One region of the Mesorhizobium sp. CA7 genome, then DNA from elsewhere that is predicted to be linked to it. Evidence: predicted binding sites of a transcription regulator. Region 1 holds the regulator's gene; the other holds the start of a gene.

The links. Region 1 encodes LexA, which represses DNA repair genes until DNA is damaged. Its sites were predicted from a motif close to TGTTCNNNNTGTGTTCNG; they were not measured.
Region 2: LB552_RS14785 (sel1 repeat family protein) is a predicted target of LexA. The motif match lies at 7,422-7,439, and genes of this name have one in related genera.

The regions. Positions count from the first base shown of each region.
Region 1 covers NZ_JAIUHH010000001.1:106,505-121,104, reverse strand. The annotation lists gene bamA (outer membrane protein assembly factor BamA) at 1-236, shown strand, start outside; gene lpxD (UDP-3-O-(3-hydroxymyristoyl)glucosamine N-acyltransferase) at 315-1,370, shown strand; gene fabZ (3-hydroxyacyl-ACP dehydratase FabZ) at 1,363-1,824, shown strand; gene lpxA (acyl-ACP--UDP-N-acetylglucosamine O-acyltransferase) at 1,840-2,676, shown strand; gene LB552_RS00510 (LpxI family protein) at 2,663-3,580, shown strand; gene lpxB (lipid-A-disaccharide synthase) at 3,570-4,751, shown strand; gene gltA (citrate synthase) at 4,826-6,154, opposite strand; gene gltX (glutamate--tRNA ligase) at 6,333-7,757, opposite strand; gene LB552_RS00490 (ComEC/Rec2 family competence protein) at 8,016-10,325, shown strand; gene lexA (transcriptional repressor LexA) at 10,361-11,095, opposite strand; gene kynU (kynureninase) at 11,528-12,775, shown strand; gene LB552_RS00475 (alpha/beta hydrolase) at 12,823-13,653, shown strand; gene glp (gephyrin-like molybdotransferase Glp) at 13,702-14,600, opposite strand, start outside.
Region 2 covers NZ_JAIUHH010000006.1:163,229-177,828, reverse strand. The annotation lists gene LB552_RS14825 (hypothetical protein) at 1-539, opposite strand, end outside; gene LB552_RS14820 (electron transfer flavoprotein-ubiquinone oxidoreductase) at 791-2,470, shown strand; gene LB552_RS14815 (DUF922 domain-containing protein) at 2,606-3,202, shown strand; gene LB552_RS14810 (endonuclease/exonuclease/phosphatase family protein) at 3,234-4,244, opposite strand; gene LB552_RS14805 (AMP nucleosidase) at 4,372-5,832, opposite strand; gene LB552_RS14800 (hypothetical protein) at 6,107-6,301, opposite strand; gene LB552_RS29635 (hypothetical protein) at 6,368-6,502, opposite strand; gene LB552_RS14795 (DUF2147 domain-containing protein) at 6,795-7,136, opposite strand; gene LB552_RS14790 (hypothetical protein) at 7,206-7,394, opposite strand; gene LB552_RS14785 (sel1 repeat family protein) at 7,573-7,839, shown strand; gene LB552_RS14780 (ABC transporter substrate-binding protein) at 8,207-9,328, shown strand; gene LB552_RS14775 (acetyl/propionyl/methylcrotonyl-CoA carboxylase subunit alpha) at 9,468-11,432, opposite strand; gene LB552_RS14770 (O-acetyl-ADP-ribose deacetylase) at 11,704-12,234, opposite strand; gene LB552_RS14765 (carboxyl transferase domain-containing protein) at 12,237-13,844, opposite strand; gene LB552_RS14760 (hypothetical protein) at 13,854-14,600, opposite strand, start outside; gene LB552_RS14755 (hypothetical protein) at 14,599-14,600, opposite strand, start outside.

The sequences.
Region 1 (14,600 bases):
CGGAGAGCTTCGGCCTGCGGGGCGCGGTCTTTGCGGATGCAGCGACGCTTTATGGCAATAACCTTGTCGGTGTCGATTCGTCCTCAACGGGCATGAAGTTGCGTGCTTCTGTCGGTGTCGGCCTGATGTGGGCTTCGCCGTTCGGCCCGATCCGTATCGACTATGCGATCCCGGTCAAGAAAGAGTCGACTGACAACGTGCAGGAATTCAACTTCGGTATCGCGACCCGCTTCTAATTTTGTGGTTGCGATGGTTCCGGGCCGGAAGACGGCCCGGACTGGACCGATCCAACCCAGCTGGATATTACTTCTGGAATGACCGATCCGGTGTTCTTCGCGCCTTCACGCCGGTACACGGCTGGCGAGGTCGCGAATCTGACCGGCGCCAGCCTGTTCGATTCCGATCAGGCCGAAATAGCCATCGAGGCGCTGGCTCCCGCCAACGAGGGTGGCAACGGCGCGCTCGTCTTTGTCGACGGCAAGCGCAATTTCGCCTTGATGCCGTCGCTCAGGGCGGCCGCGGTGCTATGCCCGGCCGATTTTGCCAGCAAGGCGCCGCCGGGCATCGCGGTGCTCATGCATCCGCGCCCGCAGCAAGCCTTTGCGATGGTCGGGCGCCTGTTGTTTCCGCAGGCTGCGACTCCGGGGCCATTGACCGGAGAAACCGGCATATCGCCCCATGCGTTTATCGATCCATCCGCGCATATCGAGGACGGGGCGATCGTAGAGGCAGGCGCCGTGATCGGTCCCGGCGTATCCATCGGCAGCGGCACGGTCGTTGCGCCCCACGCCGTTGTCGGCCGTTCCTGCCAGATCGGCCGCGACGGCTTCATCGGCCCCGGCGTCAGCATTCAATATGCGCTTATCGGCAACCGCGTCATCATCCATGGCGGCGCCAGGATCGGCCAGGACGGTTTCGGCTTCGTTGGCGGCGCCAAAGGGCCTGAACGCGTGCCGCAGATCGGCCGCGTCATCATTCAGGACGATGTCGAGATCGGCTCCAATTCGACTGTCGACCGCGGCGCGATGTCCGACACCGTCATCGGCCAAGGCACCAAGATCGACAATCTGGTGCAGATCGCCCACAATGTTCGCATCGGCCGCAATTGCATTATAGCCGGGCTTTCGGGTATTTCCGGTTCCGTCGTCGTCGGCGACAATGTCACCATGGGCGGCGGTGTCGGCCTCGCCGATCATCTGACCATCGGGCCAGGAGCCAAGCTTGCTGCGAGAAGTGGATTCATGAACAACGTGCCGGCAGGCGAAGTCTGGGGGGGGTATCCGGCGCAGCCCATGGCGGAAGCCATGCGCGAGATAGCGATGCTGCGCAGGATGGCCAGGACGCGCAAGCAAGGCGACGGAAATGGCTGATACGGTGGCAACTTCACTCGACGCGGTCGACATCATGGGGCTTATGAAGCTCCTGCCGCACCGCTATCCGTTCCTGCTGATCGATCGCATCGTCGACATAGACGGCGACGAGTCCGCAGTCGGCATCAAGAACGTGACCATCAACGAGCCGCATTTCCAGGGCCACTTTCCCCAGCAGCCAGTCATGCCCGGCGTGCTCATCATCGAGGCGATGGCCCAGACCGCGGGCGCGATCTGCATTCGCAGCCTCAACACCGAGAAGCCGTCGCTGGTTTATTTCATGACCATCGACAACGCGAAATTCCGCAAGCCGGTCGTTCCAGGCGATCAGCTCAGGATCCACGTCAAGAAGATCAAAAAACGCGGCAACCTGCTGAAATTCGCCTGCGAGGCGATGGTTGACGGCGCGAAAGCCGCCGAAGCCGAGGTTTCGGCCATGATGGTTACCGGCTGACGGTTCGAAATGCTCATGAAAGTCGCGACATCCATCCATCCTTCCTCGGTCGTCGAAGAAGGAGCCAAGCTCGGCGAAGGCGTCCGCATCGGACCCTTCTGCCATGTCAGCGCCGATTCGATCATCGGCGACCGCGTCGAACTGGTCAGCCATGTGTCGGTGATGGGCGCCACGTCCATCGGGGCGGGGACAAAGGTCTATCCGATGGCGACGCTCGGCGCGCCGCCGCAAAACACCAAGCACAAGGGCGGTCGCACCACTCTGGTCATCGGAGCGAACTGCACCATTCGTGAAGGCGTCACAATGCATGTCGGCACCGACACCAGCCGTGGCGAGACGACTGTCGGCGACAACGGCAACTTCCTAGCCTACGCCCACATCGCCCACGATTGCGTCGTCGGCAAGAACGCCACCTTCGCCAATGGCGCGACGCTGGGCGGACATTGCGAGATCGGCGACAACGTCTATATCGGGGGCCTGACCGCCGTTCATCAATTCGTGCGCCTCGGCGACAATGTGTTCATCGGCGGCTGCGCGGCGGTCGTTGGCGACGTGATTCCTTATGCCATCGCCGCCGGCAATCGCGCCAAGCTGCGTGGCCTGAACATCATAGGGCTCAAGCGCTCCGGCCTGCCGCGTTCCGAAATCTACCTGCTGCGCAAGGCTTATAGGACGATCTTCGATCGTTCCCGCACCGTCGGTGAGAATGTGGAACTCGCCAAGGCCGAGTTCGCCGGGTCGCCAACGGCCATGAAGATCATCGATTTCATCACAAGTCGCGGCAAACGGCACTTTGCCGTCCCATCGCTCAAGGGCGACGGCGACGACGACAGCGGCGATGACGAGGGCTGAGCCGGCCAAGGCAGGGCTCGTACTCGCGCCGGGCTCCAGGGTCGGCATCATCGCCGGTGGGGGCAGTCTGCCCGTCGAGGTTGCCGATGGTCTGCTCAAGCAAGGTTTTGTGCCCTTCGTGATCATCGCCGAGGGTGAGGTCGACCGCGAGGCGGATTTTTCCGCCTACAAGCGGCAGACGCTGGCACTGGAAGATATCGGCCTGCTGCTTCCCTTGTTGAAGCGCAATGGGATCACGCATCTCGTTCTTGCCGGCGAAATCAAGCGCAGGCCGCGTTTGAGCAAGATTCGACCGACACTTGGTTTGCTGGCCATAATACCTTCCGTGATCAGAGCGCTGAGACGCGGCGACGACGGCTTGCTGAAGGTGTTGACCCGAAGCCTTGAAGATCGGGGCATTGCGGTGGTCGGCGCGCATGAGGTTGTTCCCGAACTGACGGCCGGCGAAGGCACGTTGACGGCGGCTCATCCAAATCAATCGGACTGGCGCGACATCAAAGCCGGGCGCGCCGCCGCCAAAGCCATTGGCGCGCTCGATATCGGCCAGGCGGCGATTGCGATCGGAGGTCGAGCCATCGCGCTGGAAGGCATTGAGGGCACTGCCGGCCTGCTCGACAGAACACGGGAATTGCGAGGCCACGGCAGGCTGGCCGGCAAGGCGCGCGGCGTGCTGGTCAAATGCGCCAAGCCTGGGCAGGAGCTGCGCGCCGACTTGCCCTCCATCGGCCCGCATACGATCGACGCCGCACATGCCGCCGGGCTGGCCGGCATTGCGCTGGAAGCCGGCCACTCCCTAATTCTCGAAGGTCCGGAAACGCTGGCGCGCGCCAATGCTCTCGGCCTGTTCATCGTCGGCCTACCCGCCATGGAGGCGGCCAATAAGGAGCCGGCTAATGGTCGCTGACAAGCCGCTCAAGCTCGCAATCGTCGCCGGCGAGGAATCCGGCGATCTGCTTGGCGCCGACATCGTGCGGGCGCTCGAGCGCACGACGGGCCGCAAGGTGCAGCTCGTCGGCATTGGCGGCCGCCACCTGCAGCAACTGGGGCTGACCCCGCTCTTCGACGGCGGCGAGATCGCGCTGATGGGTTTCAGCGCGGTGCTGCGCGACCTGCCGCGGCTGATGCGCCGCATCAGCCAGACGGCGGCGATGATCGCGGCCGAGCGGCCCGACTGCCTGATCACCATCGACAGTCCGGACTTTTCGCTGCGTGTCGCGAAGAAGGTCCGCGCAGCGGCGCCGGCCATTCCGATCGTCCATTATGTCTGCCCGAGCGTATGGGCCTGGCGGCCGGGCAGGGCTGTGGCGATGAAGCCCTATGTCGATCACATCCTCTGCATCCTGCCGTTCGAGGTGAAGGCGCTCGCTCGTCTTGGCGGACCGCCGGGCACTTACGTCGGCCACCGGTTGACGCAGGATCCGGGCGTGCTTGGCGCCGCCAAGGCGCAGAGCCAGCCGCGCGATCTCGCCGACGACCGCGTCAAGACGGTGCTGGTGCTGCCCGGCTCGCGCCGCGGCGAGGTGCGGCGGCTGATCGAACCCTTCGGCAAGGCGATGTCGGCGCTGCGCCAGCGCGGCCACCGCCTGCGCTTGCTGTTGCCGACGGTGCCGCATGTCGCCGAGCTGGTGAAGGCCTCGGTCGCGAGCTGGGACGACAAGCCTGAACTCATCACCAAGCCAGAGCGCAAATGGCAGGCCTTCGGCAAGGCCGACGCGGCGTTGATCGCGTCTGGAACGGTTTCGCTGGAACTGGCGCTCGCAGGCGTTCCGATGGTTTCCTGCTACAAGCTCGACCCGATCGCGCGCCAGCTTCTGCAGCATATGGTGACGACGTGGTCGGCGCTGCTGCCCAATTTGATATCCGATCGCGCGCTGGTGCCGGAGTTCTACGATCAATATGTCCGGCCGGAAAACCTGGCGCGGCAGCTGGAAGCGCTGTTTGCCGACACCGGCATGCGCGCCTGGCAAAAGGCGGGCTTTGCCGAGATTGCCCGGCGCATGGCGACCGAGCGACCCTCGGGCGAGATCGCCGCCGAGGTGGTGATGGGGTGCATAAAGAGAGCGAATAGGGAGTAGCGAATAGCGAATAGGGCTGTGTCGGCTTCGCCCGTTTCCCCTATTCGCTACTCGCTATTTCGCTATTCGCTCAATTACCTTTTCGCAATCGGCACGTAATCGCGCTCCGTGGCGCCGGTGTAGAGCTGGCGCGGGCGGCCGATCTTCTGGTGCGGATCCTCGATCATTTCCTTCCACTGCGCGATCCAGCCGACGGTGCGGGCGACCGCGAACAGCACGGTGAACATGGTGGTGGGGAAGCCCAGCGCCTTCAGCGTGATGCCGGAATAGAAGTCGACATTCGGGTAGAGCTTCTTTTCGATGAAATACTCGTCGGTCAGCGCGATCTTTTCCAGCTCCATCGCGATGTCGAGCAGAGGATCGTCCTTGATGCCGAGCTCGCCCAGCACCTCATGCGCGGTCTTCTGCATGATCTTGGCGCGCGGATCGTAGTTCTTGTAGACGCGGTGGCCGAAGCCCATCAGCCGGAACGGGTCGTTCTTGTCCTTGGCGCGGGCGATGAACTCGGGGATGTGGTCGACATGGCCGATCTCGCCCAGCATGTTGAGGGCCGCTTCGTTGGCGCCGCCATGCGCCGGACCCCACAGGCAGGCGATGCCGGCGGCGATGCAGGCGAAGGGATTGGCGCCCGACGAGCCGGCCAGGCGCACGGTCGAGGTCGAAGCGTTCTGCTCGTGGTCGGCGTGCAGGATGAAGATGCGGTCCATGGCGCGCGCCAGCACCGGATTGATCTTGTATTCCTCGCACGGCACGGCAAAGCACATGTGCAGGAAGTTGGCCGCGAAGCCGAGATCGTTCTTCGGGTAAATGAAGGGTTGGCCGATATGGTACTTATAGGCCATCGCCGCGATCGTCGGCATCTTGGCGATCAGGCGCATGGAGGCGACCATGCGCTGATACGGGTCCGAGATGTCGGTCGAGTCGTGATAGAAGGCCGACAGCGCGCCGACCACGCCGCACATCACCGCCATCGGATGCGCGTCGCGGCGGAAGCCGGTGAAGAAGCGCGACATCTGCTCATGCACCATCGTGTGGCGCGTCACGCGATAATCGAAGTCGTCCTTCTGCGCCTTGGTCGGCAACTCGCCGTAGAGCAGCAGATAGCAGACCTCGAGGAAGTCGCCGTGTTCGGCGAGCTGATCGATCGGGAAGCCGCGATGCAGCAGGATGCCGGCATCGCCGTCGATGAAGGTGATCCCCGATTCGCAGCTTGCGGTTGAGGTGAAACCGGGATCGTAGGTGAAGGCGCCGGTGGTGCTGTAGAGCGAGCCGATGTCGATGACGTCCGGCCCGACCGTCCCGCTTCGCACCTTCAATTCGTGCGTCTTGCCGGCGAGCTCGAGCCTGGCGGCCGACTCGCGCTTTTTGCTGCCCGGTTCCGGTTTTGTCGCAGCTTCGCTCATTCTCAACTCCTTTTGTTCCTCATGCCGGCAAGGCAATTCCTGCAAACGACACGTCGAAGTCACCGGAATGCGCGAACTCGCCACCGCATTTTAGGAGGTGCGTGCCAGATTGGGCCAAGCCCAATGTTGCACTGCGAAACACACCTTTCAATGCCAATCTTCTTGGGCCAGCTCGCTCCTAATCGATTTGATCCCCAATGCGCGCCAGGCTTTCCTGACGGCCCAGCACGGCAAGCACGTCGAACACGCCGGGCGAGGTGGTGCGGCCGGTCAGCGCGGCTCTCAGGGGCTGCGCCACGGCGCCCAGCTTGTGCCCGCCGGCCTGCGCGAAGTCGCGGATCGAAGCCTCGGCCGAGGCGGCGTTCCAGTCGCCCTGAACAGAAGACAATGCGCCATGCGCGCCGCGCAGAATCGCGCGCGCATCCGCGTTGAGCAAGCCCGCCGCCTTCTCGTCCAACGGCAACGGCCGCTCGACGAACAAGAACGCCGCGCCGTCGACCAGTTCCACAAGAGTTTTTGCCCGCTCCTTAAGGCCGGGCATGGCGGTAAGCAGTTGCGCCTTGCGCCGGTCATCGAGCTTTGCCGCGAGCGCCGGGCCGCCTTCGAGATAAGGCAAGGTGGCGACGAAGATGTCGAACAGCGCCCGGTCGTCCATCTTGCGCATATGGACGCCGTTCAGCGCCTCGAGCTTGGCGAAGTCGAAGCGGGCCGCGCCCTTGTTGACGTCGCCGATGTCGAACCAGGCGATCATGTCCTTAATCGACATCACCTCGTCGTCGCCATGGCTCCAGCCGAGCCTGGCCAGATAGTTGAGCAGAGCCTCGGGCAGGTAGCCCATGGCGCGATATGCCTCGACGCCGAGCGCGCCGTGCCGCTTCGACAGCTTGGCGCCGTCGGCGCCGTGGATCAGCGGGATGTGCGACATCGATGGCACATCCCAGCCCATGGCGTTGTAGATCACCGTCTGGCGCGCGGCATTGGTCAGGTGATCGTCGCCGCGGATGATGTGGGTGACGCCCATGTCGTGATCGTCGACGACGACGGCATGCATGTAGGTCGGGACGCCATCGGAACGCAGGATGATGAAGTCGTCGAGATCCTTGTTGGGGAAGCGCACCTCGCCCTGCACGCGGTCGTTGACGATCGTCACGCCCTCGGTCGGCGCCTTGATGCGGATCGCGCCCTTGACGCCTGCCGGCGCCTCGGAGGGGCCGCGGTCGCGCCAATGGCCGTTGTAACGCGGCGGCAGGCCTTTGGCACGTGCGGCCTCGCGCATCGCCTCCAGCTCCGCCGGCGTCTCGTAGCTGTAATAGGCCTTGCCCATGCGCACGAGCTCCTCCGCCACCTCGCGGTGACGCGGCGCGCGCTCGAACTGCGAGACGGCTTCGCCATCCCAGGAGAGGCCAAGCCAGGTCAGCCCGTCGAGAATGGCGGCCGTGGCGGCTTCGGTGGAGCGCTCGCGATCGGTATCCTCGATGCGCAACAGCATCGTGCCGCCGGTGTGCTTGGCATAGAGCCAGTTGAACAGCGCCGTGCGCGCCCCGCCGATATGCAGGTAGCCTGTGGGCGAGGGGGCAAAACGGGTGACGACCTTGTCGGACATGGAACTCTCGAGGAAGCGCTGAAAAATGCATGTTTCGCGCAGACTTCCACGCGACCGGCGTTCATGTAGCATAGGCGGTCTGGGGCGCAAGGGGCAGACCCGATGGCTGGACGTGGCCGGGGCGCGGAGGAGGGCGGGGGAACGACAGCAGGCGTCAGCGAACGCCTGATGTTTGCTCATGCCGTGCCCGAAGAGGGAACGCCGCTTTCGCTTCCGGCGCCGCGTCCGCCAGCCGGGCTTCTGCCGACTGGCGGCGGCATGTTACCGCCAGCATCGCCGACAGCCAACGACGGCCGGATCCGCAGACAGCTTGGCCGCGTTTCGCTTCCTGCTCTGCGCCGAAGCGTTGCGGTCGCCGCCACCACCGAGCTCGACCGTGGCGTCGGCTTTCTGCTGGTGCCGGTGTTCCTGGCAGCCGGCGTGATCTGTTACTTCTCGCTGAGCGCCGAGCCGGACCTCTACAGGCCGCTCGCGGCGGTCGCCCTGATGGCGGTCTGCGCGGCGGTCTCGCGTTCCCGGCACAGAACGCACCTTGTCTTCATGGCGGCGTTTTTCTGCGCCTTGGGCTTTCTCGCGGCCAAGGTGGAGACCTGGCGGATGGCGACCCCGATGCTGGGTTCCGAAATCCAGACACGGCTGACGGGCCGCCTCGTCACCGCCGAGGCGATGGCCAACGGCCGTGTCCGGCTCACCATAGATCTGATATCCACGGAGCGTCCGAAGCTGCGCTACGCGCCGAACCGCATCAGGCTGTCGGCGCGCAGGATCCCGTCCGGCATGACAGCCGGGTCGATGCTGACCGGCTATGCCAAGCTGCTGCCGCCGACAGGTCCGGTCAGGCCGGACAGCTACGACTTTTCGTTCGACAGCTATTTTGCCGGCATCGGCGCCAGCGGCTTTTTCCTGGGCGATCCGAAACTTGTCGCGCCGACCCCGACTGCGGCAACGGAAGTGCCGTTTGGCGCGCGCGTGGCATCGGCCATAGAAAATGCTCGCGAGGGGATTGCCGACCACATCAGGAGCAGCATCGGGGGTTCCGAGGGCGAGATCGCGGCGGCGCTGATCGTCGGCGTTCGTGCCGGCATTCCGGAACAAATCAACGAGTCGATGCGGCGGACCGGCATCTACCACATCATTTCGATCTCCGGCCTGCACATGGCGCTGGTCGCCGGCACGATCATGGTCCTGCTACGGGGCGCCTTCGCGCTGTTTCCGGATTTCTCGTCGCGCCGGCCGGTGAAGAAATATGCCGCTGGCATCGCGCTGGCGTCGATCGCCGCCTATCTCGTGATCTCCGGCATCGTGGTGGCGGCCGAGCGAAGCTTCATCATGCTTGGCGTGATGCTGGTCGCCGTGCTTTTCGACCGCGCAGCGCTGACCATGCGCAACCTGGCGATCTCTGCCATCGCCGTCATCCTGGTCTCGCCGCATGAAGTGGTCGGCCCGAGCTTCCAGATGTCCTTCGCTGCCACCGCCGCCCTGGTCGGCGCCTATGCCGGCTTTGCCGACTATCGCGCCGGCAAAACGACCGCGCCGCCGGCAAAGCGTTCGTTTCTCGGGTTCCTATCGCGAAAACTGGCGATTGGAGCGGGTGGCGCCGCCGTGACGTCGCTCATCGCGGGCAGCGCGACATTGTTGTTTGCCATCTGGCACTTCCAGCGGGTGTCGCCGCTCAGCCTGCTGGCCAATCTGGCGGTCATGCCGATCGTCTCATTGGTCGTCATGCCGTTCGCCGTGCTGAGCGCGCTGGCCATGCCCTTCGGCTTAGACGGTCCCTTCCTCTTTGTCATGGGCAAAGGCCTGACGGCGATGATCACCATTTCGGCATGGATTTCCGAGCGCTCACCGGTCGACGCCGTCGGGCTGATCTCGATCCAGTCGGTGCTGCTGGCGACGGTCGCGCTGGTCATCGCGACCATGGCTACCACCTGGCTGAGGCTTGCCGCCGTACCTTTCGCGCTCGCTGCGCTGCTGGCCATTTCGCACGTCCGCACACCGGACGTGCTTATCTCGGAGGATGCGCATCTGGTGGCGATGCCGATCGGCGGCGGCGAGCTTGCCGTCAATCGCGAACGCTCCAACGAGTTCACCACCGACAACTGGAAACGGGCGCTGAAAGCCGAGGAGATCGTGCCCCCGGAAAGGTTCGCCAAAGATACGCTGGACATTGCCGATCCCGTCGACCTGCCGCCCGGCTCGCCCTTCTATTGCAGCGGCGATCTCTGCATCGGTCGGCATCCTTCCGGCGCGATCGTCGCGCTCGCCGAGACCCGCGACACCGCCCGGCCGGCCTGCGGCTTCGCCGACCTCATCGTCATCAACGACGCCACGGCCTATAACCCTTGCCGCGATCCGCGTGTGCTCGTCGTCACCAAGCGGCAGCTGGCGCGCGACGGCAGCGCCGCCGTTTTCTTCGATCCGCAATCGGCAACCGCGCGGCCAACCGTCCGCTACGCGGTCGTAGAACCATACCGACCCTGGCACGAGCAGCGGAAATACACGCGCGAGGCGAGGGGACTGGCGCCCTATAAGCAGCCGGAAAAACCAGCCGCCGCACCGGCCCAATAGATTGTCGTCCGGGCGAAGACGGCGAGCAGTTCTGCTCAGTAGCGGCGAATAAGTCCGACGAGCTTGCCCTGAACCTTGACCCGGTCCGGTCCGAAGATCCGGGTCTCATAGGCCGGGTTGGCGGCCTCGAGCGCGATCGAGGCACCCTTGCGGCGGAAACGCTTAAGCGTCGCCTCCTCATCGTCGACCAGCGCCACCACGATCTCGCCCGGGCTTGCGGTGTTGGCATTGCGGATGATGACGGTGTCGCCATCGAAGATGCCGGCCTCGATCATCGAGTCGCCCTTGACCTCCAACGCGTAATGCTCGCCGCCCATGATCATGTCCGGCGGCACCGAGATCGAATGCGTCTGGTGCTGGATGGCGTCAATCGGCACGCCGGCGGCGATGCGGCCCATCACCGGAATGGATACGGCCGCCGCGGCCTCGTCGTCATTGCTTGGCGTCGGAGTGCGCGATGGCGTCGTCGGCTTGACCTGGCGACTGAGATTGCCTTGGCCGCCCTGGATGACGCTCGGCGAAAACTTCTTCGCGGCATTCAGGCCAGGCGCGATTGAGTCGGGCAGGCGCAGCACTTCCAGCGCGCGCGCCCGGTTCGGCAGCCGGCGAATGAAGCCGCGTTCTTCCAGCGCCGTGATCAGCCGGTGGATGCCGGACTTGGAGGCAAGGTCGAGCGCCTCCTTCATCTCATCGAAGGATGGAGGAATCCCGCTCTCCTTCAGGCGTTCATGGATGAACATCAGGAGTTCATGTTGTTTGCGCGTCAGCATCGGCGGCCCCCACGGGTTCTGAAACCAGAATCAGAAAAACAAACCCAGAACAAACACTATCTGTTCCAGTTGTGTTCCGCAACCGTTTAAAGTTTAGTGAATTTGTTAAGGCTGCCGAAACAATGTCGTATCCGGTGACGGCCGGCTGCCCCTCGTGGGGCAGCGGCATTGATTTCGCTCGATTTTGGAGTTCCCCTTACGCTGAAATACAACCCGCCACGATCACGAAGCCGTGGTTGGGATCACGTCGGCTCTACCGTAAGCGCGTGGCACCGTGAACGAAACGAACCCAAAATGCCAACCTTGGCGAAGTTCCGATCCGCAGTCTTCGCCGTCTATGGACCAGCTAACATAGGACCAAAGGTTCTTGCCCTGTCGCCGACGGTGGTGAGACAACCCCCTTGGCCAGATCGAAATGGAGGCGGCAGCACAATGAGGGGAATTCCTGATCTCGCCGAAGTCGAGGCGATGGATGCCGCGGATCCGCTGCGCGCCATGCGCGATCGCTTCGTCTTGCCGGAAGACGTCATATACCTCGACGGCAATTCGCTGGGCGCTGCTTCGATCGACGCCTTCAGCGAGATCGAGACTGCCGCGAGGCAGGAATGGGCGCGGGATCTCATCCGCGCCTGGAACACCGCCGGCTGGTTCGATATGCCCATCGAGTTGGGTGACCAGCTAGGGCGCCTGATCGGCGCGAAACCCGGCCAGACGGTCGTTTGCGACACGACTTCGATCAATATCTACAAGGTCCTGCATGCGGCACTTGCAATGCTGCCCGAGCGTTCGGTGATCGTTGCCGAGGGCGACAGCTTTCCGACCGACCTCTACATGGCGGAAGGCGTCGCATCGACGCGGCCCGGCACGGTGCTGCGGCTCGAAGGCACCGATGCCCCGACGATTGAGGAACTGGTTGACGATCGCGTCGCGGTCATCCTGGTCAACCACGTCAACTACAAATCCGGCCGGCTGCGCGACATGGCGGCGCTCACCCGCAAGGCTCATGAAGCCGGTGCGCTGATCGTGTGGGACCTCTGCCACACGGCGGGTGCGCTGCCGGTGGATCTCGACGGCTCTAATGCCGATTTCGCCATTGGCTGCACCTACAAGTATCTCAATGGCGGGCCGGGCTCACCGGCCTTCATCTACGCCGCGAGCCGCCATCACCGCGACATTCGCCAGCCGCTCAGCGGCTGGTGGGGCCATGCCCGGCCTTTCGCGTTCGAGCAGGGCTACGCTGCGCGCACGGGCATCCGGCGGTTCCTGTGCGGAACGCAACCGGTGCTGTCGATGCGCGCGCTGAAAGGGGCGCTGGATATGTGGAACGATGTCGACATAAGGGCCGTGCGGAGAAAAAGCGTCGCGCTGACGGACCTGTTCATCCGGCTTGTCGAGGCCAGATGCGGCGGCTTCGGTCTTGAGCTGGAGAGCCCGCGCTCAGGCGCAGAACGCGGCAGCCAGGTATCGTTCGCCCATCCAAATGGCTACCAGGTGATGCGCGCCTTGATCGAGCGCGGCGTGATCGGCGATTTCCGCGCGCCATCCACCATCCGTTTCGGCTTCACGCCGCTCTATGTCGGCTACCGCGATGTCTGGGATGCGGTCGAGGTGCTGGAGGACATCCTGCGCACTGGCATCTGGCAAGACGCACGCTTTGCCGTCAAAACAACCGTTACCTGACTTTGAATCGGCGATGCCGAACAAATGACCTGATCGCGGAGACACCGTTGCTGGGACATCGTATTGTCGACTGGGATGACGCCTATGCAAATGGCGCCAATATCGCGGGCGGCGACCGCTGGCCGGCTGCGTGGGATCGGCCGGCGCGGGCGTTTCGCGAAAGGCTGCTGTCAGAGGGCAGGGCGCGGCTCGATGTTGTCTACGGCGAAGCGCCGCGCAAGCGCTTCGACCTGTTTCTCCCGTCTGCGGCGCCAAGGGGGCTCGTCGTGTTCATCCACGGCGGCTATTGGATGGAGTCGGACAAGAGCTCCTGGTCGCATCTGGCTGGAGGCGCGCTCGGCCGCGGCTTTGCCGTCGCCATGCCCTCCTACACGCTGTGCCCGCAGACCAGGATCAGCGGCATAGTCGGCGAGGCCGCGGCAGCGATCGAGAAGGCGGCGGCCATGGTCGATGGTCCGCTGATGCTGACCGGGCACTCGGCCGGCGGGCATCTCGCCAGCCGAATGGTGACCACGGTCTCACCGCTATCATCCGATGTGGCGCGGCGCATACGCCAGGTCGTTTCGATTTCAGGCCTGCACGACCTTCGGCCGCTGATGTTCACAGCGCTGAACGAGACCCTGAACATCGACGAGCCGGAAGCGCGGAGCGAAAGCCCGGCATTGTTGCGGCCTCGACAGGGAGCCTGCATCACCTGCTGGGCCGGCGGCGGCGAGCGTGCGGAATTCCTGCGCCAGAGCGCGTTGCTCGCCAACATCTGGACCGGGCTCGGCGCCTCCACCCGTTCAGTGGTCGAGCCGGACCGACATCATTTCAACATTGTCGATGGCCTCGCCGACCCGGATCATCCCCTGACCCGTACGCTGGTGGACGAATAAGGGCTACGATCGACTTCGTCGACGTATCAGGATCGACTTCGTCGACGCCTAGCGCAGCATGAGCACGCTGCATTCAGCGCCGGCTTCCGCCGCCGGCGCAAAGGGCTCGCGCACGATCAGGCCGTTGGCGTCGGCGAGCATCCGCAGCATCGAGGAGTCCTGGATTCCGAAAGGCGTCGCGACCAAGGTGCCGGCGTCCTCGCGCACGACGGCGCGCACATAGTCCTGCCTAAGGTCGTTGGCCCGCATCGCGGTGCCAAGCCGGGCCGTTCGCATATCCTGATGGTGATCGCGGCCACCGAGCCGGGCAAGCAGCGGTTTCAGGAAGAGTTGCGAGCAGACAATGCTTGCCACCGGATTGCCGGGCAGGCCGATGCAGCGGATATGGCCAAGCCGGCCAAACATCAGTGGTTTGCCGGGGCGCATGGCAATCTTCCAGAAATCGAGCTGCATGCCTTCGCCGGTCAGCACGCTATGGACGAGGTCGTGGTCGCCGACCGAGGCGCCGCCGAGCGTGACGATGACATCGGCGTCCGCCTCGACCGCTTTCCGGACCAGCGCGGCAATCGCCTCCTGGCGGTCGGCGGCGATGCCGAGATCGAGCGCGAGCGCGCCGACCGACTGGGCGGCGGCTCCAACGCCGTAGGCATTCGACGAAATGATCTGGTCGGGGCCGAGCGCGCTGCCCGGGGGCAGCAATTCATCGCCGGTGGCGATGATCGCGACCAGCGGCCGGCGCACGACGTTCAGGGCTGGGTGGTTGGCCGAGGCCGCCAGCGAAAGGGCCGCCGCATCGAGCACGCGGCCCTTTTCGAGCAGCACGTCGCCCCGGCCGAAGTCGAGCCCGCGGCGGCGCACATTGCGTCCTTCCGCGGTCGGCTCCGTCACTTCGATCCTGCCATTGCCGAGATCGCGGACGTTTTCCTGGATGACGACCGTGTCGGCGC
Region 2 (14,600 bases), on a different contig from region 1:
ATCTTGCCGTTGCGGAACAGCAGCCGGTCATAGGGTTCGAACCGGCGGTCGAAATCGGCGAAATTGCTCGACCAGATGTTGTCGGGCGTCTTGTTGCGCTGGTCGAAGGACAGGCCGTCGCCGAACACGCTCGGCTGGTCGAGGATCTCCTGCAGCTCGAACTGGAATTCCACCCAGGGCAGCGCGCTGTTGTTGAGGACGTCGATGCGCATATACATCACGCCGTTGGCGACCGCGCCGGCCTTGCCGAAGGGCTCGATCGGCTTGGTCGCACGGATCGTCAGCGTTACCGGCGTCGCCGTGTTCAATTCCTCCCTGATGACCAGCGGGTCTTCCTTGGTGCCGATGCCAGACGCCCCCGTGATGCGGAAGCCACCCAGCTCGTCGGAGAAGGAATAGGCGCCGGTCGCCCAGACCTTCACCGGATCGGCTTCCGCCGGAAGGGTCAAAAAGAGGAGCGGAAGAACCGCGCGCCAGGCCATGCCTGGCGTGAAGAGTAAGCGCTTCGATGAAAAGCCGGCTGGCTCTGGACTGCGCATGACGCGAAGTATCGCCGATAACCAAGCCGTCGAACAATTAAAAACATGCCGTCGCCGCCTGGCCTGTCAACCAAGTGGCGCTGGCCTATGCTTGGCCATGGTCTCCGCTGCTGCCTTTTCGTAGGGAAAACCGCGACTTTTTGTCGAAATCGGCATTGTCACGTCAGCGCCGGTTTCGCGTCGCGAATTGATGCGCTATGCAGCGCATGAGCCAGCACAATGCGAGAACATGGCGAGCCAGTGAGGGGCCGATGAGCGAAATCGAACGCGAGAGCATGGAATTCGACGTGGTGATCGTCGGCGCTGGTCCCGCCGGCCTTGCCGCCGCGATCCGTCTGAAGCAGCTCAACCCGGACCTTTCCGTCGTCGTCCTGGAGAAGGGCGGCGAGGTTGGCGCCCATATCCTCTCCGGCGCCGTCGTCGACCCGATCGGCATCGACCGGCTGCTGCCCGGCTGGCGCGAAGAGGAGGGCCATCCGTTCAAAACACCGGTGACGGACGACCATTTCCTGGTGCTCGGGCCCGCCGGTTCCTTCCGCCTGCCGAACTTCCTGATGCCGCCGCTGATGAACAACCACGGCAATTACATCGTCTCGCTGGGCAATGTCTGCCGCTGGCTCGCGACCAAGGCCGAGGCGCTGGGCGTCGAGATCTATCCGGGTTTTGCCGCGGCAAGCCTCGTCTACAACGAGGCCGGCGCCGTCACCGGCGTCATCACCGGCGACATGGGCGTCGAGAAGGACGGCACGCATGGCCCGGCCTACGCGCCAGGCATGGCGCTGATGGGCAAATATGTGCTGATCGGCGAAGGTGCGCGGGGCTCTTTGGCCAAGCAGCTCATCGCCAAATACAAGCTTTCCGAAGGCCGCGAGCCCGGCAAATATGGCATCGGCCTCAAGGAGCTGTGGCAGGTCAAGCCCGAGAACCACAAGCCTGGTCTCGTACAGCATTCCTTCGGCTGGCCGCTCGACATGAAGACCGGCGGCGGCTCCTTCCTCTACCATCTCGAGGACAACCAGGTGGCGGTCGGCTTCGTCGTCCACCTGAACTACAAGAACCCGTATCTGTCGCCCTTCGAGGAATTCCAGCGCTTCAAGACCCATCCGGCGATCGCCGGCACCTTCGAGGGGGCCAAGCGCATCGGCTACGGCGCACGCGCCATCACCGAGGGCGGCTGGCAGTCGGTGCCGAAGCTTTCCTTCCCCGGCGGCGTGCTGATGGGTTGCGCGGCAGGCTTCGTCAACGTGCCGCGCATCAAGGGCTCGCACAATGCGGTGCTCTCCGGCATGCTGGCGGCCGAGCATGTGGCCGGGGCGATTGCCGGCGGCCGCGCCAATGACGAGCTCGCTTCCTACGAGGAAGCCTGGCGCGGCACCGATATCGGCAAGGACCTGAAGAAGGTGCGCAACGTCAAGCCGCTCTGGTCGCGCTTCGGCACCATTGTCGGCGTCGGCATCGGCGGTCTCGACATGTGGCTGAACACGCTGTTCGGCTTCTCGCCTTTCGGTACGCTGAAGCATGGCAAGGCCGACTATGCGACGCTCGAACCCGCCGCCCAGCATCAGAAGATCGCCTATCCGAAGCCGGATGGCGTGCTGACCTTCGACCGGCTGTCCTCGGTGTTCCTGTCGAATACCAACCATGAGGAAAACGAGCCGGTGCACCTGATCGTCGGCGACATGGCGGTGCAGCAGCGTTCCGAGCACGATGTCTTTGCCGGTCCCTCGACCCGCTATTGCCCGGCCGGCGTCTATGAGTGGGTGGACAAGGACGGCAACGCCGCAGCTGACCCCTCGGCCAAGGATGTGCGCTTCGTCATCAACGCGCAGAACTGCGTGCACTGCAAGACCTGCGACATCAAGGATCCGAACCGGAACATCAACTGGGTGCCGCCACAAGGCGGCGAAGGCCCGGTTTACCAGGGCATGTGATCCGCTCCGACCGGGCCGTCTCGACCGCCGCTCCAACAGGCCCGGCGAAGGTCGGGTAGCCGCGCCTTATCGGCAGAGACCGTTGAAGCCGGGCGCCGAGTATGGTCTGCTTCGCCTTCAAACGAGGAGGCGGACATGCGGCGCATCAGCCTGGCGATTTTAGCTGCTGCCGGCATGCTTTCTTGCGCGCCTGCCTTCGCCGGCACCAAGCTGACCGTGCATGTGCGCAGCTACGACGTCACCGGCAGGACCGGGGCTGAACTGATCGAGGCGATGGATGGCCTCGGGCCGAGGCACGGCCATGCCACGCGCGCCATCGCCGAGACCGGCTATACCGTGCATTGGAACCTCGACGTGAAACGGGACAACGGCATCTGTCGGCTGCGTCAGGCCACCGGCATGATCGACCTGACCTACACCTTTCCGCGCCTCACATCGCCGTCCGGCCCGGTCCTGCGCGAGCGCTGGGACCGTTTCATGGCCGGCGTGCGCCAGCATGAGCATACCCATGGCCGCATCGCCAAGCAGATGATGCGGGCAACCGAGACGGCGCTTGCCGGGCTCGAGCGGCCGGATAACTGGTTCTGCACAGGTCTTCGCTGGGACGCCAGGCATCGCATCGACACGATCTATGCCGACTACGAGGCCAGGCAGAATGCCTTCGACGCGCGCGAGCACCGCGACGGCGGCCATGTCGAGAAACTGGTCAATGCATTGATGGGGAAGAACTGAAACTTCAGCCCGTTCGCCTACCAAGCGGACGTCAGCTGCGCGGCTTGGCCGGCGCGTCGTTCGCCGCCAGCGCCGATTTGTGCTCGTCCTCGGGCGCGTTGCTGTCGGTCGGCAGCGTGAATTCGACCAGGACCGGCAAATGGTCGGAGCCGATGTCCTCCAGCCGGGCCGATGACAGGATCGTCACCCCGCCCTTGCTGAACACCTGGTCGATCGGCAGGCCCGCATAGCGGCGCAGAAAGTCAGGCAGCGTGCGGTGGATCCAGGTCGGACCGGCCGAAGGCATCAGAGTCATACCGCTCATTCGCGCCACCCGCCGCACCGCCGCGCTCCACGGCACGGCATTGCAGTCGCCGGCCATGATGGCGGTCTCGCCGAGCGCGGCCAGCGGTTGCGCCAGTTCGCCGATCTGCCAGTATTGCTCCTTCGGCCACGGCCAGCTGAGATGGATCGCGGCGACATTGACCGGAATGCCGCCGAAATCGATCATGGCGGTGGCCATCGCGCCGCGCGGCTCGCAACGCGGGGCGATGCCGGCGGCAAAGGGACGGCGCGAGAGCAGCGCGACGCCGAAAATGCCGTTGGGGTAGTCGCACAGGATACGATAGGGGTAGGCGCCGGCGATATAGCTGAGCTCCTTCGCCCACATGCCGGACACTTCGTCGAGCGTGATGACGTCTGGGTTGGTCCTGCCGATCAGCGACAGCACCTTCTTCGGTGTCGGGTTGTTGAAGCGCAGGTTCATCTGCAACAGGCTGTAGGTGATCCGGTCGGCCGGCTTTGCGACCGCCTGCTGCGCCGACAATCTGGGCAGCGCGCCCGTCGTCGTAGCGAAGCAGGCGATGGCGAAGACCAGCACGGCGACAGCCTGCAGCCGGTAGGGACCGGCCAGCAGGGCCAGCGCGAGCAAGGCCGTCAGCAGGCTCAGATGCATGCGGAAATGCGAGAAGGAATCGAAGGCCGGATGCAGCGCGCCGAAGAACCCGGCCAAGAGCGCAGCCGAGCATGCCATCATCGCCAGGACTATCAGCTGAGCCATCATGCTCAAGCGCGCACCGCCCGTTGTCATGTTCTCCGAAGCCCCAGTCTTCCGTTCGGACCGGTTATCGGCCAAATTGCGGCCCAAGCAAGACGACCGATTGCCTCGCCGGTCGCTGGCAGGCGTGCGGTTATTGGAATGCCGTTTCGGAAAAGCTTCTGAGCTTGCGCGAATGCAGCCGCTCCATCGGCATTTCGGCCAGCTTCTCCATCGCCTTGATGCCGATGGTGAGATGCTGCGCCACCTGTCGCTTGTAGAACTCGGTCGCCATGCCGGGCAGCTTCAGCTCGCCATGCAGCGGCTTGTCGGAAACGCACAGCAGCGTCCCGTAAGGCACGCGGAAGCGGAAGCCGTTGGCGGCGATGGTGGCCGATTCCATGTCGAGCGCGATGGCCCGGGACTGCGACAGGCGCTGCACCGGTCCACGCTGGTCGCGCAGCTCCCAGTTGCGGTTGTCGATGGTGGCGACGGTGCCGGTGCGCATGATGCGCTTGAGGTCGTAGCCCGACAGGCCGGTCACTTCGGCGACCGCCTCCTGCAGCGCCACCTGGATTTCGGCCAGCGGCGGGATCGGCACCCAGACCGGCAGGTCGTCGTCGAGCACATGGTCCTCGCGGACATAGGCATGCGCCAGCACATAGTCGCCCAACGCCTGTGTGTTGCGCAGCCCGGCGCAGTGGCCAAGCATCACCCAGGCATGCGGCCTCAGCACCGCTATATGGTCGGTGATGGTCTTGGCGTTGGACGGGCCGACGCCGATATTGACCATGGTGATGCCGCCATGGCCCGGCTTCTTCAGGTGGTAGGCCGGCATCTGCGGCAGGCGGTGCGGCGGCGTTCCTTCGCTCGGCGAGCCGGCCCCCGCCTTGGTCACGACATTGCCCGGTTCGACGAATTCACTGTAGCCGCCTCCACCACTCTCCATCAGTTCGCGGGCGCGCGCCACGAATTCGTCGATGTAGAACTGGTAATTGGTGAACAGCACGAAGTTCTGGAAGTGCTGCGGACTGGTCGCCGTGTAGTGCGTCATGCGGTGCAGCGAATAATCGATGCGCTGCGCGGTGAAAGGCGCCAGCGGCCGCGGCTCGCCGAACGCCACCTCGAAGGTGCCGTTGGCGATCTGGTCGTCGGTGCCGTCGAGATCGGGCACGTCGAACAGGTCGCGGATCGGTCGCTTGATGCGCTCGGCGGCGGCGCCGTCGACATAGGTGCCTTCCAGGAAGGCGAAATGCAGCGGGATGGGTGTCGTCGATTCCGAGACCGTCACCGTCACGCCGTGATTGCGCATGATGAGCCGGAGCTGCTCGATGAGATAGTTCTCGAACAGTTGCGGCTGCGTGATCGTGGTGGCGAAATGGCCGGGCGTCGGCATATGGCCATAGGCCTGGCGCGAGTCGACCTGGCTGAACGAGGTCGTGGTGACGCCGATCTGCGGATAGAAGGCCCGGTAGCGCTTGCTTTCATCTCCGCCCGCGGCAAGGGCTGAGAAAGAATCGCGCAGGAATTTGGTGTTGCGGTCGTAGAGCGTCTGCAGCGCCGCGACGGCCTTTCTGGCATCGTGGAAGTCCTGCTTGCCGAAGGGCTCCGGCATGACGACCGAGTCGATGGCTTGGGGGTAGATTCGCTTTTCCATGGCTCAATATAGAGATTTGGAAGAGCGGTTGGGAGGGGTGAGCGGACAGGAACCGCAACCCAGCTGGAGATTTTTGTTATCGCTCCAATTCAAGGTGTGACCTGATTCAGGTCAGGCCGAGTCGAGAAAGGTGGATTCCGAGAACCGGAGCGCAGCGTACTTTTCGTACTTGAGCACCGGAAGCGCAGGAAGCCGCGTTTCGCAGGCTAGCCTCACCTGAATATCGTCACACCTACCCCCGCTGCAGGCTGATCAGCAACACGAAGCCTACGCTGGTGTTCTTGTGCGGCGGCGCCTCGATCCTATGGCTTGTATCGGCCCGCATCATCGGCACCGCCAGCACCGGGGCTGCCAGCAGTATCAGGATAAGCATCGCCCGCGGCAGCAGCCGGAGGATCTTCGTTGCATTGTCGGCGATGCGGTTCATTTCGGTGGTGTCCCGGTTTTCAGCTTGGTCGATTTTAAGCTCTGTCGTTTCAGCGCTCGATTTGGTTCACGAGGCCGACAATGCGGGCACCGGCCGTTCCCAAGGGCGGGCCGAATGACCGGCCTCCGCCACCAGGATGGCGAAGAGCATGCCGAACAGGCTCATCAGCAGGCAAACGATGGTGAAGCGACGGGCAAGCATTTCTCTCTCCTTCAATGCGGGAGAAAATGCCTGACGGCCTCTGAACCGGTTCTGAGACCGGTATTCATCTGCGGTTCAAATTGATTGACGAGGGTCTTGCACGGTGCCGGTGCCACAGCGCGGCGGAGCGCTGTCGCTGCAATAGAAAACGGGGCCGCGTAGAGCAATTCCAGGAAAAGTGTGAGCGGTTTTCCGTTCGGGATTGCGTCACACAAGGAAATAGGGCGTTTCACCGTTCCGCAAAAACGGTGAAACGCCCCTTGGCCGTCTCGTATGGTCTGGAGTTTGGCGCTTAGAGCTTGTGCCAGGTCTGGCTCTTGCAGATCAGGCCGCCGAGCACGCAGCCGCTCATCTTGAGCGCGGTGCCCGAGAGCGTCGCCTTGCCGGAATAGGTCTTGTCGTTTGCCGGGTCGGTGATGCTGCCAGCATATTTGTTGTCGCCGGCCGCCTTCAGCGAGCCGATCGTCTTGCCGGCGTATTTGCCGGTCTTGAGCGTGATCGAGAAAGAACCGCTCCCGCCGATCGCCGCGGTGTCGCCGGCCTGCGTCTTCCAGTTGCCTTCGATCGGGTCAGCGCATGCGGCGCCCGCCATGATCAAGGTGGCCGCCAGGGCCAGAGTCAGCTTTCGAAACATCTTGTCCACCTCCCTATAGGGTTGCGGCGGGCTCCAGTCCGCCTTCCTGCCCCTTACGCAAAGGTAAAGCTAATCCAGCCGCCGCCAAAACGAAAGCGGTGCCGCGACGGAAGGTTGCAAGGATTTTCGCCGCGCGGCCGACTGAAAATAAACGCGACCGAAAAACGCTTCGGTTTCCGTGGTTAGCGAAGTCTTGATTCTGCCGCCGGCAATTTTCATCGAATTTGACGCAAAATGGCTGAAACGCTGGATTCCCATGCTTAACGGTTTTCCGCGTTTACCTCTTGTTTTAGCTTTGTTTTCCTCAAATTAAGCAAGCCATTTAACGACGGATTCAAGGCCAGCCGTCATCCTCGAAAGCATCGAAAGAGCGGCTCGCCCCGAGGGATACCAAGGGAAAAGGAGGCAGCTCTCGGGAGCCAGACAGGGGATTGAAATGGCACGCTTTGAAATGCTTGAAGACGGCTTCGGCGCCATGGGGGCAACTGCCCAGGCCGACATTCTTTTCGAACTGGGCATGATGTATGCGACGGGGCGCGATTGCGAGACCGATGTCGTTGCCGCCCACAAATGGTTCAACATCGCCGCGATCAAGGGCTCGGCCCGCGCCGCCGAGCTGCGCTCGGAACTGTCGGCCACCATGTCGAAAGTCGAGATCGCCACGGCGCTGCGCGAAGCCCGCGAATGGATGACGATGCACTGATCCTCAGCGCGCAGCGCTCAGAAGCTCATCGGGACAAGGCCGCGAAAAGACGGCCGGTCAAGAAGAACGAGAACATGGCGGGTTGAGACAACCGAAGCCACGCAAAAAACAGGGAAGCGAGCGGGTTTCAGGCGCGGGGGCGTCTGGGGAGCTCGACTGCAAAGCCGTGACCGACCGAAACAAGGTCGGCGCGGCTTTTTGCATTACGCCTGGTAATCAGGCGCGTGGCCCAAGAAATCCTCGTCGGAATGAACCAAATCCGGCCTCACTGTCCTCTCGACAGTTTCGGCGAAGGGTGAAATTGTCCCGGCTCTGTGGAAGAAGCGCGGCCGGATCGGCACGCGCAAGTGGAGGAGTTCTTATAGTCATGAAAAAATTGGGTATTTTGAGCGCGGCCGCTTTTGGCCTGATGATGAGCGCCCCGGTTGCCTTCGCCGACGACATCACCATTTCGGTGGTCGGCCCCATGACCGGCCAGCTCGCCACCATCGGTGACCAGTTCAAGCAGGGCGCGCAGGCCGCCGCCGACGCGATCAATGCGGCTGGCGGCGTCAACGGCTCCCAGATCAAGCTCGACATCGAAGACGACCAGTGCGATCCCAAGCAGGCGGTCTCGGTCGCCAACCGCATCGTCGCCAACGGCGTCAAGTTCGTCGATGGCCATGCCTGCTCGGGCTCCAGCATTCCGGCCTCGGCCGTCTATGCCGAAGCCGGCACGCTGATGATGAGCCCCGCCTCGTCCAATCCGGTGCTGACCGACGCCGCCGCCAAGGCCGGCTGGCCGACCATCATGCGCCTCTACACGCGTGACGACGCGCAGGGCGCCTTCATCGGCCCCTGGATCGCCAAGAAATACGCCGGCAAGAACGTCGTCGTCCTGCACGACAAGAGCGCCTACGGCCAGGGCGTTGCCGACGCCGTGAAGGCGACGATGAATGCCGGCGGTCTCAAGGAAGTCGACTATGAAGGCATCAATGCCGGTGAGAAGGACTATTCGGCCCTCGTCACCAAGCTGAAGGAACTGAAGGCCGACGTCGTCTATTTCGGCGGCTATCACCCCGAGGCGGGTCTGATCCTGCGTCAGGCGGCCGAGCAGAACGTCAAGTTCCAGCTGATCATGCCGGACTCGATCGCTTCGCCGGAATTCTGGCAGGTTGCCGGCCCGGCCGGTGAAGGCACGATGTTTGTCTTCCCGTCGGACCCGCAGGCCAAGCCCGAAGCGAAGGACGCGGTCGCCAAGATCAAGGCCGGCGGCTTCACGCCCGAAGGCTTCACGCTGTTCTCCTATGCGGTGATCCAGGCTGTGGCCGAAGGCGTCAAGCGCGCCGGCACCGACGATCCGGCCAAGGTCGCTGAGGCGCTCAAGGACGGCAAGCCGATCAGCACCGTGGTCGGCGACGTCATCTTCGACGAGAAGGGCGATCTGAAGAACGCCAGCTACGACATCAACCAATGGCACGACGGCAAATACGCGCCGATCAAGCCGTAATCGGTTCTGCAAGAATCAAGGGAATGGCCGGGACGAGCCCGGCCATTTCCGTTTGTGCTGCGGCATTGACGTGCAGGGGAGGTTGTCCCGCCATACCTAATTATTTTTGTCTCTTTAACGAGACAATCGAACAGCCGCTTCAGCCCTGCCCATTCTCCGCAAACCGCACCAGCACCGTGCCGTCGCTGACCTGCGCGCCCTCGGCCGCGATCTCGGCGATCACGCCGTCATGCGGGGCGGCGATCATGTGCTCCATCTTCATCGCTTCGAGGATCAGAAGCGGCTGGCCCTTGATCACGGCATCGCCGGCCGCGGCGCGCACCAGCTTGACCAGCCCCGGCATCGGCGCGCGCAGGCTGCCTGAGGCAGCTCCCGCCTCGTCGGCCTTGGCGAGCGGATCGGGGACCGTGAACGTATAGCCGACCGCGCCCTCGAAGACGGTGACATGGCCTGGCCAGCGGGCCGCATGCGGCATGGTCCTCAAATCATGCGTGTTCACCGCGTCGTGCGGTGCCTCCAGCGCCACCTGGAACCGGCCGTCCGAGCGTGCCGAAACCCGCGCCAGGATGTTCTCCTCGCCATAGCGCAAGCGGGTGCGGCGCGAGAGCGGGTGGAAATGGGCATAGCTGGAAAGCGTGGACCAGGGATCGGCGGCGGAAGTGGGCACGGCGGTATCCGCCGCCGCCAGCGCCGCGGCAGCGATCGTCTCGTCGCTCGGCGGGGCAATGGCGGTGAGCGCCGCCTGGTGCCGGCCGATCAGCCCGGTATCGAGATCGCCGGCAGCGAAATCGGCGTCGGCAGCGAGCGCCGCCAGGAAGGCGGTGTTGACGGTCGAGCCGGCCACTTCCGTCCGCGCCAGCATCTCGCGCAGCGTGCCGAGCGCCGAAGCCCGATCCTTGCCGTGCGCTACCAGCTTCGCGATCATCGGATCATAGAAGGGAGAGATCGCATCGCCGGCGCGCACGCCGGTCTCGATGCGTATCGCGGCACCTTCCGGCGCCGCGTCGGGGAATTTGAGATGATGCAGCGTGCCGGTCGCCGGCAGGAACCCTCTCGCTGCGTCCTCGGCATAGAGGCGGGCCTCGAAAGCGTGGCCGGACAAAGCGATCTCATTCTGCATCTTCGGCAGCGTTTCGCCGGACGCGACGCGAAGCTGCCATTCGACGAGATCGACGCCGGTGACCATCTCGGTGACGGGGTGCTCGACCTGCAGTCGGGTGTTCATCTCCATGAACCAGAAGCGGTCGGCCTTGAGCCCCTGAGAGGCGTCGACGATGAACTCGATCGTGCCGGCGCCCGAATAATTGATTGCCTTGGCGGCCTTCACGGCCGCCTCCGTCATCGCCTTGCGCAGCGCCGGCGTCATGCCGGGGGCGGGCGCCTCCTCGATCACCTTCTGGTGGCGGCGTTGCGCCGAGCAGTCGCGTTCGAAAAGATGCACGACGTTGCCGAAATTATCGCCGAACACCTGCACTTCGATGTGACGCGGCTTGTCGACATATTTTTCCACCAGCACGCGATCGTCGCCGAAAGCCGCCTTTGCCTCGCGACGCGCGCTGGAAAGCGCCTCCGAGAAATCGTCGGGATGGTCGACGCGCCGCATGCCCTTGCCGCCGCCGCCGGCGCGCGCCTTGATCAGCACCGGGTAGCCGATCTCGCGCGCCTTGGACGCAAGCAGCACGATTTCCTGCGCTTCGCCGTGATAACCCGGCACCACCGGCACGCCGGCCTTTTCCATCAGCCGCTTGGCGGCGTCCTTTAATCCCATGGCGCGGATCGAGGCGGCGGAAGGACCGATGAAGACAAGGCCTGCCGCCGTCGCCTGATCGACGAAATCGGGGTTTTCCGACAGGAAGCCGTAGCCGGGATGGATGGCCTCGGCGCCGGTGGCGAGCGCCGCCGCCACGATCCTGTCGCCGCGCAGATAGCTTTGGCCGACGGGCGAGGGGCCGATATGCACCGCCTCGTCGGCCATCTCGACATGGAGCGCGCGGGCATCCGCGTCCGAATAGACGGCGACGGTGCGCACACCGAGCCTGCGGGCGGTTCGGATGACGCGACAGGCGATCTCGCCGCGATTGGCGATCAGGATCTTGCCGAACATGGAGCCTCCGCAGCCGGGGTGTGTCTCGGGCGACGACGGCATACCTTCGCGCCCCCCTCTGTCCTGCCGGACATCTCCCCCACTAGGGGGGAGATTGGCAGCTTTGGCGCAGCCGCTCTCTTTTCAACGATAGTGATTGGCGAAAGCCGTCGTGACGTCCGATCTCCCCCCAAGAGGGGGAGATGTCCGGCAGGACAGAGGGGGGCGCTGTCCCGCCAGCCTCTCCAGCTGATCATCTGAATTTGCCTGTACTGAGCCTTTTGCTCCAAGATCAGCTCTCCCCAATGGCCGCAACGGCCTGCCGATATAGCTCCGCCGTCTGCTCGTCGAAGCAGCAGAAAGTAACCGTATCCGGCAGCGCATTTTGCCCCAGGAAGGCGCTTACGGCACCAACAGCGATCTCCGTCGCCTGGTCTTTCGGATAGCCGTAGATGCCGGTCGAGATCGCCGGGAAAGCGATGGTTCGACAATCATGGCCGAGCGCGAGTTCGAGCGAGCGCCGGTAGCAGGAGGCGAGCAGCTCGGCTTCGCCCTGGCCGCCGCCTCGCCAGACCGGACCGACCGTGTGGATGACATAGCGCGCCGGCAGCCGATAGCCCTTGGTCAGCTTGGCGTCGCCGGTCTTGCAGCCGTGAAGCGTGCGGCACTCGGCGAGCAGCTCCGGCCCAGCCGCGCGATGGATGGCGCCGTCGACGCCGCCGCCGCCCAGCAGCGAGGAATTGGCGGCATTGACGATGGCGTCGACCGCGAGCCTGGTTATATCGCCGGTGTGGACACGGATCCTGTCGCCGAGAGCACTCATCGTCACATCCTGAACACGCCGAATTTCGTCGCCTCTATTCCGGCATTGAGCGCCGCCGAAAGGCTGAGCGCCAGCACGTCGCGGGTCCTGGCCGGATCGATGATGCCGTCGTCCCAGAGCCTGGCCGAGGAATAGAGCGGGTGACCCTCATGCTCGTATTTCATCAGGATCGGCTTCCTGAATTTCGCCTCCTCCTCGGCGCTCCATTCACCGCCCTTACGCTCGATGCCCTCGCGCTTGACCATGGCGAGCACCGTGGCCGCCTGCTCGCCACCCATCACCGAGATGCGCGCGTTCGGCCACATCCACAGGAAGCGGGGCGAATAGGCGCGGCCGCACATGCCGTAATTGCCGGCGCCGAACGAGCCGCCGATGATCACCGTGAGCTTCGGCACCCTTGCGGTGGCGACCGCCATCACCAGCTTGGCGCCGTCCTTGGCGATGCCGCCGGCCTCGTATTTTCGGCCGACCATGAAGCCGGTGATGTTCTGCAGGAAGACCAACGGAATGCCGCGCTGGCAACAGAGCTCGATGAAATGCGCCCCCTTCAGCGCGCTTTCGGAAAACAGCACGCCGTTGTTGCCGAGGATGCCGACCGGCATGCCGTGCAGATGGGCAAAGCCGGTAACCAACGTCGCGCCGTAGTTCTGCTTGAACTCGTCGAACTCCGAGCCGTCGACCAGCCGGGCAATCACCTCGCGCACGTCATAAGGCTGGCGCAGGTCCGTCGGCACGATGCCGTAAAGTTCGCTCGGATCATGAAGCGGCGGCACCGGTTTCTGCAGATTGAGGTTTAGAGCCTTGTTCCGATTCAGATTCTTGACGATGCGCCGGCAAATAGCCAAGGCGTGCTCGTCGTCCATCGCATAGTGGTCGGCGACCCCCGAGAGCCTGGTGTGGACATCGGCGCCGCCGAGCTCCTCGGCGCTGACATCTTCTCCGGTGGCGGCCTTCACCAGCGGCGGGCCGCCGAGAAAAATGGTCGCCTGGTTGCGCACCATGATCGTCTCGTCCGACATCGCCGGCACATAGGCGCCGCCCGCCGTGCAGGAACCCATGACGCAGGCGATCTGCGGGATGCCGGCGGCCGACATATTGGCTTGGTTATAAAAGATGCGGCCGAAATGCTCGCGGTCGGGAAACACCTCGTCCTGGTTGGGCAGGTTGGCGCCGCCGCTGTCGACCAGATAGACGCAAGGCAAGTTGTTCTGCAGCGCGATCTCCTGCGCCCTGAGATGCTTCTTCACCGTCAGCGGATAGTAAGTGCCGCCCTTCACCGTGGCGTCGTTGACGACGACCATCACCTCCGTGCCCTCGACGCGGCCGACGCCGGTGATGATGCCGGCCGACGCGATGTCCTCGCCATACATCGACCATGCCGCGAACTGCCCGACCTCGAGGAAGGGCGAGCCGGTGTCGAGCAGTTGCGCCAGCCGCTCGCGCGGCAACAGCTTGCCGCGTGAGACGTGGCGTTCGCGGGCTTCGTCCGAGCCGCCGCGCTCGACGCTTGCCGCCTTCTCGGCGATGTCGGCGACCAGCGCCCGCATGCGCTCCGCATTGGCGCGAAAGGTGTCGGAGGAGGGGGAAATTTGAGTTTGCAGTGTGGCCACGGTCGATTCCTATTGCTCTGCCACGATTTGCAGCGTGCCGTTTCGCCGCTCGAAGATATATTCAGACAGAAGGTCGGGTTCGCTTCGAAAAACATTAGCGATCAATACGTGGGCTATCTGCACCGCCCTCGGCAAACGCTTGTCGAACACAATAATCGCGTCGCGTTGCGGAATGGCTATGACGACGCCCTCGGGGAATTGGGGTTCGAGCAGAGCCCAGAATTTGTCAGTCAGGAGAAGGGCGGGCGAGATCGCTTCGTCACCTTCGACGCTGAAGATGGATATCCCTTCGCGAATTCTCTCCTGTTTTACCTTGGACATCTGCCTATCGATGTTTGCGAGAGCAAGTTGGCGAAGTTGTGCGAGGGAACGTCCTCCGACATCAGACTTGGGCACGCTGCGAAGGGAATCTTCATCGTCGATCTGGTAGAGGACGACAACGTCACCAGCGAGATCCTCATAGACGGGATCCTTTTCGGGCACCGCGCCGCCTTTGAAAGCATCGAGATGCTCGCGAGGGCGAATGTTCGCTATCACGTGATCAGCGTCGAAGCCTGTGTTGGTGCCGGCAAAGACAAGAACGTTCAAGAATCGCTGGATTTCGGACTCGATATCCTCGGAGGGTAGTTCGCGAAGGCGACCCAACAAATTGGTGACGTCGACCTCGAGATTCTGATCCTTACCTGAGAGCACTGTCGTTACATGCAGACGAGCTGGATCGATAGGGTCGGGAGCAACCGCTTTGACACGACTGTC